Regions from separate parts of the Mesorhizobium sp. WSM2240 genome, predicted to be linked through region 1. Evidence: riboswitches for the same ligand, from Rfam matches in the RefSeq annotation. Region 1 holds a riboswitch; the other holds the start of a gene.
What was found. Region 1 has a riboswitch for thiamine pyrophosphate ahead of thiB (thiamine ABC transporter substrate binding subunit). Riboswitches for the same ligand answer to the same signal wherever they lie in the genome.
Positions count from the first base shown of each region.

Region 1 (5,133 bases):
GGCGCCACAGCGAAAACGTCGCCGAAATGGCGCAAGAGCACGAACCATCCGGCGCCAATGACGATCGGCGGCACCACCAGAACAAGGCTGGCGCCGGTGTCGACGACGCTTTCGAGGAGCGTCTTGCGACCGCTTCCGCGCCTTAGCGCCAGCGCCCGCCGCGCCATGACGAGCGAAAGCGCCAACGCCGCCGAAAGCAGCGCTGATAGCGTAGCGAGCACGATACTGGTTGTCGTTGCCTGCCGCACCGCGGTTTCACCCGCCAATCGGACAAGATCAGCGTCCAGTCCGGCGATAACCGTCGCCAGCATCGGGCCGGCAACGAACAGCAGCGCTATGATGAGGAGCACGGTGTTGAACGTCGTTTCCGGCTTGCTGGCAGAAACGTAGCGGCGCGGCGCGACCGGCAGATTTGCATCGCTGGTGATGTTGGCGCCGAGCCGCATCAGCGCGAAAACAACTGCCACGGTGAGCGCGATCTGCAGCAGCGTCAATGCGACCGCTCGCGCGGGATCAAAGTCGAAGCGCAGCGATTGGTAGATCGCCACCTCGAGCGTGGTGGCGCGCGGCCCGCCGCCGAGCGTGAGCACGATGGTGAAGGAGGTGATGCAGAGCATGAAGACCAGCCCGGCGACGCCAGGCAGGCTGGCGCGCAGAGCCGGCCATTCGATCAGCCGGAAGGCGGGTCTCGCCCCCATGCCGAGTTGGCTCGCCAGCCGCCATTGGTCGGCGGGCACCGTGTCGAGCGCTTCGAGAAACAGCCGCGTCGCCAGCGGCAGGTTGAAGAAGACGTGCGCGACCAGGATGCCGGAAAGGCCGTAAATGCCCGGCCAGTTCTGGCCGGCGACGGCGCTGAACACGTCGGCGAAATAGCCGGCGCGGCCATAAAGCGCCAGAACGCCTAGCGCGGCGACGATCGCCGGCAGCGCCAGCGGCACGGCGAAAAGGCGCAGGATGAGGCTTCTGCCGGGAAAACTCGGATGGCGCGACAGAGCGCGGGCAACGAAGATCGCCGGAACCACCGACAGTGCGGTCGACAGCAGCGCCTGCCACAGGGTGAAGCGCATGACGCGGAACAGGTAGGAATCGAAAGCCGATAGAGGGCCGGATATTTCCCGCGCGCCTTCGACGATCAGCCCAGCGAAAGCGCCGCCGATGAGGATCGCGATTGCCGTCAGCGCGACAATGCCTGCGGCGATGCGGGGGTTGGCGGTTGTCAGTCTCAGCACGCTGGCGCTGCCCCTCATCCTTACCCTCTCCCCGTGAAGGACGGGGAGAGGGGGTCGTCAGCGTTGGAATATCGCCCTTCTCCTCGTTGTTCACGGGGAGAAGGTGCCGGCAGGCGGATGAGGGGCAGTCGGCTCATTGCCGGTTAATCACTCGCTCATCACGGCGAGCCACTCGTCGACCCAGGCCTTGCGGTTCTCTGCGACCTCTTCGGGGCCGAAGGTAAGCGTCTTTGCCGGCTGCACCAGATCGGCGAATGCCGGGTGAAGGGGTTTCTCGGTCCGGCCCGCCGGGAACATCCAGTTGGTCTCGGGAATGACATCCTGGAAGCCAGGCCCGGTCATGAATGCCATGAACTTCTGCGACAGCGGGTTTTTCGCGCCGGTGGTGGTTATGCCGGCCACCTCGACCTGGAGATAGTGCCCTTCCTCGAAAGCCGCCGCCTGATACCTTTTGGTGTTTTCCGCAATGACGTGGTAGGCGGGCGAGGTGGTGTAGGACAGCACCATCGGCGCTTCTCCCTTGGTGAACAGGCCGTAAGACTCGCTCCAGCCCGGCGTGACCGTCAATACGCGCTTCTGCAGCTTCGCCCAGGCCTCCGGCGCCTCATCGCCATAGACGGCCTTGACCCAGAGCAGCAGGCCAAGGCCGGGCGTCGAGGTGCGCGGATCCTGGATGACGATCTTCTGTTCCGGATCGCCCTCAACCAGCTCCTTCATGCTTTTCGGCGGGTTCTCGAGCTTTTCCGTATCGTATACGACGGCGAAATAGCCGTAGTCGAACGGCACGAAGACATCGTCGGTCCAGCCGCCGGGCACGTTGACGTTAGCGAGATCGGTGCCTGACGGGGCGAACAGGCCCGTCGCCTCGGCCTCGGCTGTAAGGTTGGTGTCAAGGCCGAGCACGATATCGGCCTTGGTTGAGGCGCCTTCGAGCCTCACCCGGTTGAGCAGCGCCACGCCGTCGGCGACCGAGACGAATTCGAGATCGCAGTCGCACTCCGCCTCGAAAGCCTTTTCGACCTGCGGCCCCGGGCCCCACTCGGCGGTGAAGCTCTCATAGGTGTAGATGGTGAGCTTTTCCTGCGCGAAAGCCGGAACGGCCGCGGCGGAAATCGCTAGTGCTGAGACAAGGGACAACAAAATGCGCATCGGCGCCTCCTTCATTCGTTTTGAAAGGGAATTGAAGCGCCGGGCGTCCGAGGCATCTAATCCCTCCGCCGGTGCAAACCGGATCAGGTTCAGCGGGTTGGCGATCTGCCTCTCAGCCGGCATGCGAAACGTCGCATCCGGCACCCCGTTAGAGCATTTCCAGACATAGGGCCGCCGGGCGGGCAGAGCAAGCGCTTGTTTGCGGGCGATGGCGCGCAATCGCCGCCTTCCGTTTCGGGGGCGGCGCGTGATAAGGGCCACCGCCATGAGCAGATTTGCAATCCTCCTCGGCGGCGGCCTCGTCCGCACGCCGCGCCTCGACGCGCAAATCGCCGGCGCGCGCGTCATCGCGGCCGATTCGGGCATCCGGCATGCGGCGGCACTTGGGGTCGAGCCGGAACTTTGGGTCGGCGATTTCGATTCGGTTCCGCCGGTCCTGCCGGCGCATTATTCAGATATTCCGCGCAAGACGTTTCCGTCCGCAAAGGACAAGACCGACGGCGAACTGGCCATCGCAGAGGCTCTTGGTCTCGGCGCGACGTCGCTGGTGCTGTGCGGCGCGTTCGGCGGGCAGCGCGCCGACCATGAGTTCCTGCACCTCGCGCTGGCGGTCAGGCTCGCCGAAGCAGGCGTCGAGGTGTTATTGACCAGTGGCGCGCAGGAAGGAATTCCGCTGCTGCCGGGCGCCGCCGAGTTCGACTATGACGACGACGGCATGCTGTTTTCCATTCTCGGCTTCTCCCGACTTTTCGGGCTGTCGGTCGAGGGCGCAAAATGGCCGCTCGATAGGGTCGAGGTGGCGTTCGGCTCTTCGCTGACGATCTCCAACGAGACGCGGGGGCGCCTGCGCATTTCCCTGGAAAGCGGCCGCGCCGTCCTGCTGGCTCATCCTTACCCGCTTCCGGAACACTGAACGACATGGCGCCACCGCTTCTCAATCTCGACGGCATCAGACTGACCTTCGGCGGCGCGCCCTTGCTCGATGGCGCGTCGCTTTCGGCCTCGGCCGGCGAGCGCATCGCGCTGGTCGGCCGCAACGGTTCGGGCAAATCGACGCTGCTCAGGATTGCCGCCGGCCTGGTCGAGCCGCAGGACGGCGAGGTGTTCCGCCAGCCTTCCGCGACGATCCGCTATTTGCCGCAGATGCCGGACATGGAAGGTTTTGGCAGCGTTCGCGCCTATGTCGAGGCCGGGCTTGGGCCGGCCGACGATCCCTACCGCGCAACCTATCTGATGGAGCATCTCGGTCTGACAGGTGAGGAGAGCCCGAACGATCTTTCCGGCGGCGAGGCACGTCGCGCCGCTCTCGCCCGCGTCATGGCGCCCGAGCCCGACATATTGCTGCTCGACGAGCCGACCAACCATCTCGACCTGCAGGTGATCGAGTGGCTGGAAGAGGAGATGAACCGCTCGTCGTCGGCGCTGATCGTGATTTCGCACGACCGCCGCTTTCTCGAGCGCGTCTCGCGGACGACTGTGTGGCTTGACCGCGGCCGGACCCGGCGGCTGGAAAAAGGTTTCGCGCATTTCGAGGAATGGCGCGACACGATCCTCGAAGAGGAAGAGCGCGAACAGCACAAGCTCGGCCGCCAGATCGTGCGCGAGGAGCACTGGCTGCGCTACGGCGTGACGGCGCGGCGCAAGCGCAACATGCGACGGCTGGGCGAACTCCAGTCGATGCGGCAGCGCTTTCGCGGCCACCGCGGGGCGGAAGGCGTCGCCACGATGGCGGCGAGCGACGCGGCCGAATCCGGAAAGCTGGTCATCGAGGCAAAGAACATCGAGAAGAGCTTCGGCGACCTGACTGTCGTGAAGGGGTTTTCCACGCGCATCCAGCGCGGCGACCGCATCGGCTTGGTGGGGCCGAACGGGGCGGGGAAGACAACGCTGCTCAAGATGCTGACCGGCGAATTGAAGCCGGACGCCGGCACGGTTCGGCTTGGCACGAATCTCGAAATTGCCACCCTCGACCAGAAGCGCGCGTCGGTCGACCCGCAGGAGACGCTGGCGCATTTCCTCACCGACGGGCGCGGCGAGAACCTGGTCATCAATGGCGAGGAGCGCCACGTCGTCTCCTACATGAAGGATTTCCTGTTCAAGGCCGAGCAGGCGCGCACGCCCGTGCGCGAGCTTTCCGGGGGCGAGCGGGCGCGGCTGATCCTGGCGCGAGTGCTGGCGCGTCCGGCCAACCTCCTGGTGCTCGATGAGCCGACCAACGATCTCGACATGGAGACGCTGGAGCTTTTGCAGGAACTCGTCGCGGGCTTTGCCGGAACGGTCATACTGGTCAGCCATGACCGCGATTTCCTGGACCGCACCGTGACCAGCATCATCGCGCCGGATGGCGACGGACGCTGGATCGAATATGCGGGCGGCTATTCCGACATGCTGGCGCAACGAGGCGGGACAAAACTGGACGACCGGCGCGGCATCGTGAAAGCGCCGACGGAAGCCTCACGCGCCAACGCTGCCCAGGCAAAGGGTCCAGCAAAAAAGCTGTCCTTCAAGCAGAAATTCGCGCTGGAAAACCTGCCGACAAGAATGGCGGCGGTGTCGGCCTCGATCTCGGCACTGGAGAACAATATTGCCGATCCCGCCTTCTATGAGCGCGACCCCAAGGGCTTTCAGAAGACCATCGCCGCGCTCGACAGGGAGCGCGCCACCCTTGCCGCAATGGAGGAGGAGTGGCTGGAACTTGAAATGCTGCGGGAAGAGCTGGAGGGCTGAGCGGCATTGCGATCGTCTTTTGATGCGC
Region 1 covers NZ_CP159253.1:4,923,616-4,928,748, reverse strand. The annotation lists gene thiP (thiamine/thiamine pyrophosphate ABC transporter permease) at 1-1,247, opposite strand, end outside; gene thiB (thiamine ABC transporter substrate binding subunit) at 1,377-2,378, opposite strand; TPP riboswitch at 2,422-2,536, opposite strand; gene ABVK50_RS24455 (thiamine diphosphokinase) at 2,644-3,291, shown strand; gene ABVK50_RS24450 (ABC-F family ATP-binding cassette domain-containing protein) at 3,297-5,105, shown strand.

Region 2 (5,133 bases), 1.2 Mb from region 1:
CTCTCCCACGATGGGCGAGACGGCCGGCTCGGCTTCGGGATCGACCCCGATGATCGCGGCGCCGACCTCGCGGCTCGAGTAGCGGATGACGCCCTGCGTTCTGAGGCTCGGCGCGAACCGCCCGGGTATCCAGCCTTCAAGCCAGGAGAGCGCTTCAGTGGGATTTATGATGCCGCGCCGGTCGTCGCGCGGCCTCAGCCCCGAAATTGCCACCGCGTCGAATGCGTCCTCGGCCGGTTGGCGGCGCGCCGTCCTCTGCTCGTCGGTCACCTGCACATGCGGCATGGTGTTGACCAGCTGCTCGACGAAATCGTCCTGGCCGCCCTGCATCAGCGCCGCCATGGCGATGGAGAAGCCAACGCCGACGGCGACCCCGATCACCGCGACCAGCGTCTGCCGCCCTCGCCCGGCTATGTGGGTCATGGCGATATCTATGATGAGGCGCATGGCGGCCTCACTCCCCGCCCTCGACGGCAACCCGCGCGCCGTTCTCGAGCGCCTCCGGATAGGGCGAGATGATGCGCGTCTTTTCGTCAAGCCCCGAGAGCACTTCAACGCCGCGGATGCCGCGGATGCCGGTCTCGATCTCGCGAAGCCGCGCCCTGTCGCCTTCGACAACGAACACCCGGTTTCCCTCGATGGATACCGACGGCACAAGCAGCGCGTCCTCCGAAACGTCGGTGATGATGTTCACATCGACGGACATGCCGATCAGCAGCGGCGTGTCGTCAGGCAGGCGGAAGCGCACGCGATAGGTCTTGGTCACCGGATCGCCCTTGGGCGTGATGCTGTCCACGACCGCTTCGAGCTCCTGTCGGGGGAACGCGTCGGAACGCAGCAGCGCCCGCTGACCCACCTCGACGCGCGGAATATCTTCCTCGTTGACATCGGCCACCACGAGCAGCGGCCTCGGATCGCCGACCCAGAACAGCACCGTGCCCAGATCAGCGACCTCACCGACCTCGCCATCCTGCCTGAGCACTTTGCCGGCGATCGGCGCGCGCAGCGTATAGCTTTCGAGCCGCGCGCTTTGCCCGGCCACCAGCGCCTCGATCTGCGTGACCTCGCTTTGCGCGCGATCAAGCGCCTGCTGGCTGGCCGTATTGCGTTCCGCGAGCACCGAGAGGCGTCGAAGTTCCTCCTGCGCCAGCGAAAGCCGGGCCTCGAGTTCGGCGAGCACCGCCTGCGCTTCGCTGTCGTCAAGCCGGGCGAGCACGTCGCCTTTTTCCACCGGCGCGCCTTCGCAATTGCATTGTTCGACGATTCGCTCGCGCACCAACGGCGTCACCTTGGCCCAATTGCGCGGTTCGACGACGCCGTTGGCATAGACGATCTCGGCTGCGTCTCCGCGCGTGGGCGTCACGACCGAAACCGAGACTGGCCGCCAAAAATACCAGCCTGCGGCGCCAACCGCGGCCGCGAGCACGACGATGAGAAGGAAAAATCGCAGCAGCCGCACCAGAACTTCTCCCGTAACAGTTGAACCGGTTTTTGGCGACGGCACCTATAGCATTAGACCGACCGTCGGTCTATAATGAGGACAATGTGTTACGGCGGGTAGGTTCCGCCAAACGGCAGCGGGGATCGAAGCCTGGCCCGAGTGGTAAAATCTCCGGAAATCCGCTCCGCCGAACTGCTCGATTGTGCGCAGCGGCTGTTCTTCGAGCGCGGTTATGACAACACGACGGTCAACGACATCATCCGCGAAGCCGGCCTTTCGAAAGGCGCGTTTTACCACTACTTCCCGTCCAAAGAGGCGCTGCTCGAAGCGCTCGCCGCCCGTGTGGCGCGAGAAAGCATGGAACAACTGCGGCCCATTCTCGAGGACCGCTCGCTCGACGCGGTAGAGCGCCTCAATGCGCTCTTCGCCGGTTCCCGGCGGTTCAAGCGTGAACTGGCGCCGCAGATGCGGCGCACTTTCGACGTGGTCTTCCGGCCCGAGAACGTCGTGCTCTTCCACCGCATCGACCGGGCGGTCTCCGAAGTCGCCGCGCCGGTCATCACCGAAATCATCGCAGAGGGTAGCCGTATGGGACGTTTCGACGCGCCCGATCCGCAGGCGTTCGCCGAGATGCTGCTGCAGTTCCGCCTCAGCCTCGCGACCGTGATGCACCGGGCCATACAGCAGGCGGAAGCGGGTAATATCGACGAAGCCGTGCGTGTGCTGGACGAACGACTGCGGCTTTACGGGATCGCTGTCGACCGCGTTCTCAAGCTGCCGGACGGAACGATCGAGGTCGCCGAACCCGGTTTTGCGCACGCCCTTCTTACCACGGATACTTCCTGATCGCGCCGCGGCAAACGTGATCTGATCAAAAACCTCGTCGGGCCGGAAAACCAGCAAGGAGGAACCGGGCCTGCGACAATCTGCATAAGAGTCAGGCAGATTGTTCTATTGCCCAATCTATGGGCGAGGACTAGATTAAGTGTTGTCGGCCATCTACTCCTCCCAGATGCGATGCCGGCCAAAGCGAACTCACCTCCTCCCGGGTTCGCCTCAATAGAGCCCGCTGCACCTCCTCCCGCAGCGGGCTTTTTTGCGTGTGCAATTTACTTGATTCCAGTGTAGCACGCCGGAGCGCTCAGCCAGCGGCACGGCAATATCACTTTGCGTGGGCAAATTACGTGAAGAGGCTTGCCCAATCGCTCGCGATCTGATTGGTTGCCGCCATCCACAGGGGTGCTCCGTATTGCCGGGGCTGAGACGCGGGCGCCAAGCCTTCAAACCCTAAAAGCTGATCTGGGTAATACCAGCGGAGCGAGGCGGGTTATGTTTTCAGGCGCACAGATTTCCCTTTATCCCATGACCGACGATTTCGTCGGCGTCATCATGAGCGCTCTCGGCGCGCTCGATCCCTATCGCGACCAGTTGCGCATAGAGACGGACGACATCTCGACGCTGCTGGTCGGCCCTCCCGAAGTGCTGTTTCCGGCCATGCGCGACCTCTTCGTCGCAGCGGCCAAGGGCGGCATCCATTGTGTGCTATCGGCAGCAATTTCACGCGGCTGCCCGGGCGAGCCCGACGACGAGATACGCGCGTCGCCGGAGTTGAACGGCCCGCGCGAGTCTCTGGAAAACCGCAAAGCGACGGCTCTCGACGCCATGACCAAGGCTCCCCGTACCGATGCGGCGGCCGCCGCCCAGTTCTCGCTCTATGTGATGGGAACGGGCGATCACATGGACGAAATCTACGGCTGCATCGATTTTCTCAAACGCTCCGGCGTGTTCGACCGCTCCAAAAATTTCTGCACCAGGCTCGGCGGCGATGCCGGCGCGGTCTTTGCCGCGCTCGAAGCGGCGTTCTGCCGCTTCGGACCGCCTGAAGGGCATGTGACGATCGATCTGACGGTATCCGCGAACAGCCCAACGCCGCGCTGACGCGCCGGTTGGTTTGCACCCCAAAGGTCCGCCATGTCCGACGTTTCGTCTCCCGCACGCGGTTTCGCGTCCGCTCTCGCCAAGATCGGTCCCGCCCTTATTTCGATCTGCTCGTTGATCGCCGCGTGGGAAGTTTATGCGCAAGTCTCGGGCATTTCGGCGACGACCTTGCCCGCGCCGTCGCGAGTCTTCGCCCAGATGGTGCAGCATCGGGATGCGCTCGCCGCGAACACGCTCCCCACAATCCGCGCGACGCTGCTCGGTTTTGCCTGCTCGGTTTCGGCAGCCTTCCTCTTCTCGGTGCTGGTCGATTTTTCCAGGCCGCTGCGCCGGGCCCTGTTCCCGGTATTCATCATCAGCCAGACCCTGCCTCTGGTCGCCATCGCACCACTGATCGTGCTCTGGTTCGGCTTCGGCCTCACCCCGAAGATCATGCTGGTCGCGCTCGTCACCTTCTTTCCGATGCTGGTGGCGCTGGTCCAGGGCTATGCAGCAACCGACGAGGATGTCGAAGCACTTCTGGTGTCGATGGGAGCCTCGCGCTGGCGCACTTTCCTGATGGCCCGGCTGCCGTCTGCACTGCCTTACTTCTTTGCCGGCCTGCGCATTGCCATCACCTATGCCGTGGTCGGCGCGATCTTCGCGGAATATGCGGGCGCGGCCAAGGGCCTCGGCATCTACATCCTCAATGCCAAGAACAACTTCAGGCCGGACCTCGTGCTCGCGGCCGTGTTGGTCAGCGCAACGCTGACCCTCGTTCTGTTCACCGCCGCGGCGATGATCCAGCATTTGTCGATGCCATGGCAACGGCTCGACCAAAGGCGCCGACCATGAGCGGCAGTCGGCTGGAGTTGCGTCATCTGCGCAAGAGCTTCGGCAGCCTCGACGTGCTGGCCGACATCTCGCTCACCGTACGGGCGGGCGAGTTCGTCTCGATCCTTGGTCCGTCGGGCGCCGGCAAGTCGACCATCTTCAAGATTCTGACCGGCAGCGTTCAACCCGACAGGGGCGCAACCACGTTCGACGGCGCTCCGTTGACCGAGGCCAGGCGTCCTTTCGCCTTCATGCCGCAGCGCGACGCGCTGATGCCGTGGCGACGCATCATCGACAATGCAACACTTGGCCTCGAGGTGCAGGGCGTCACCCGCAAGGTGGCGCGCACACGGGTTGCGCCTCTCTTCGCCGAGTTCGGCCTGGAGGGATTTGAGCGTCACTATCCGGCGCAGCTTTCCGGCGGCATGCGACAGCGCGCCGCACTCTTGCGCACCGTCGTCCAGCATCGCGACATGCTCCTGCTCGACGAGCCATTCGGCGCTCTCGATGCGCTGACGCGCGCGGGCATGCAGCGCTGGCTGCAGTCGATGTGGGAGCGCCATCGCTGGACCGTGCTGCTGGTCACCCACGACGTACGCGAGGCGGCTTTCCTCTCCGACCGCATCTACGTCCTGACCGGGCGGCCGGCGCGCGTGCTGACCGAGATCACGGTTCCGCTTCCCCGTCCCCGCATCGACCTCGCCACGCCGGAAGCCAGCGCCGTCGAGGCAAGCCTGCTGCAAACCCTGCTCAACCCTGACCAAAGGAACTGACCATGCCCACCCGCCGCCAGATCATAGTCGCTGCCCTGGCAGCGCCGTTCGTCCCGAGCCTTGCATTCGCACAGTCGAAAACGGTCACTGTCGCGCTCGACTGGACCCCCAACACCAACCACATCGGCCTCTACGCTGCGCAGGCAAAAGGCTTCTACGATCGGGCGG
Region 2 covers NZ_CP159253.1:450,509-455,641, reverse strand. The annotation lists gene ABVK50_RS02185 (ABC transporter permease) at 1-447, opposite strand, end outside; gene ABVK50_RS02180 (efflux RND transporter periplasmic adaptor subunit) at 455-1,459, opposite strand; gene ABVK50_RS02175 (TetR/AcrR family transcriptional regulator) at 1,601-2,287, shown strand; TPP riboswitch at 2,667-2,780, shown strand; gene ABVK50_RS02170 (YkoF family thiamine/hydroxymethylpyrimidine-binding protein) at 2,771-3,379, shown strand; gene ABVK50_RS02165 (ABC transporter permease) at 3,413-4,213, shown strand; gene ABVK50_RS02160 (ABC transporter ATP-binding protein) at 4,210-4,965, shown strand; gene ABVK50_RS02155 (ABC transporter substrate-binding protein) at 4,962-5,133, shown strand, end outside.
Region 2: it holds a riboswitch for thiamine pyrophosphate, as region 1 does, so the genes downstream of both, ABVK50_RS02170 (YkoF family thiamine/hydroxymethylpyrimidine-binding protein) here and thiB (thiamine ABC transporter substrate binding subunit) in region 1, are expected to answer to the same signal.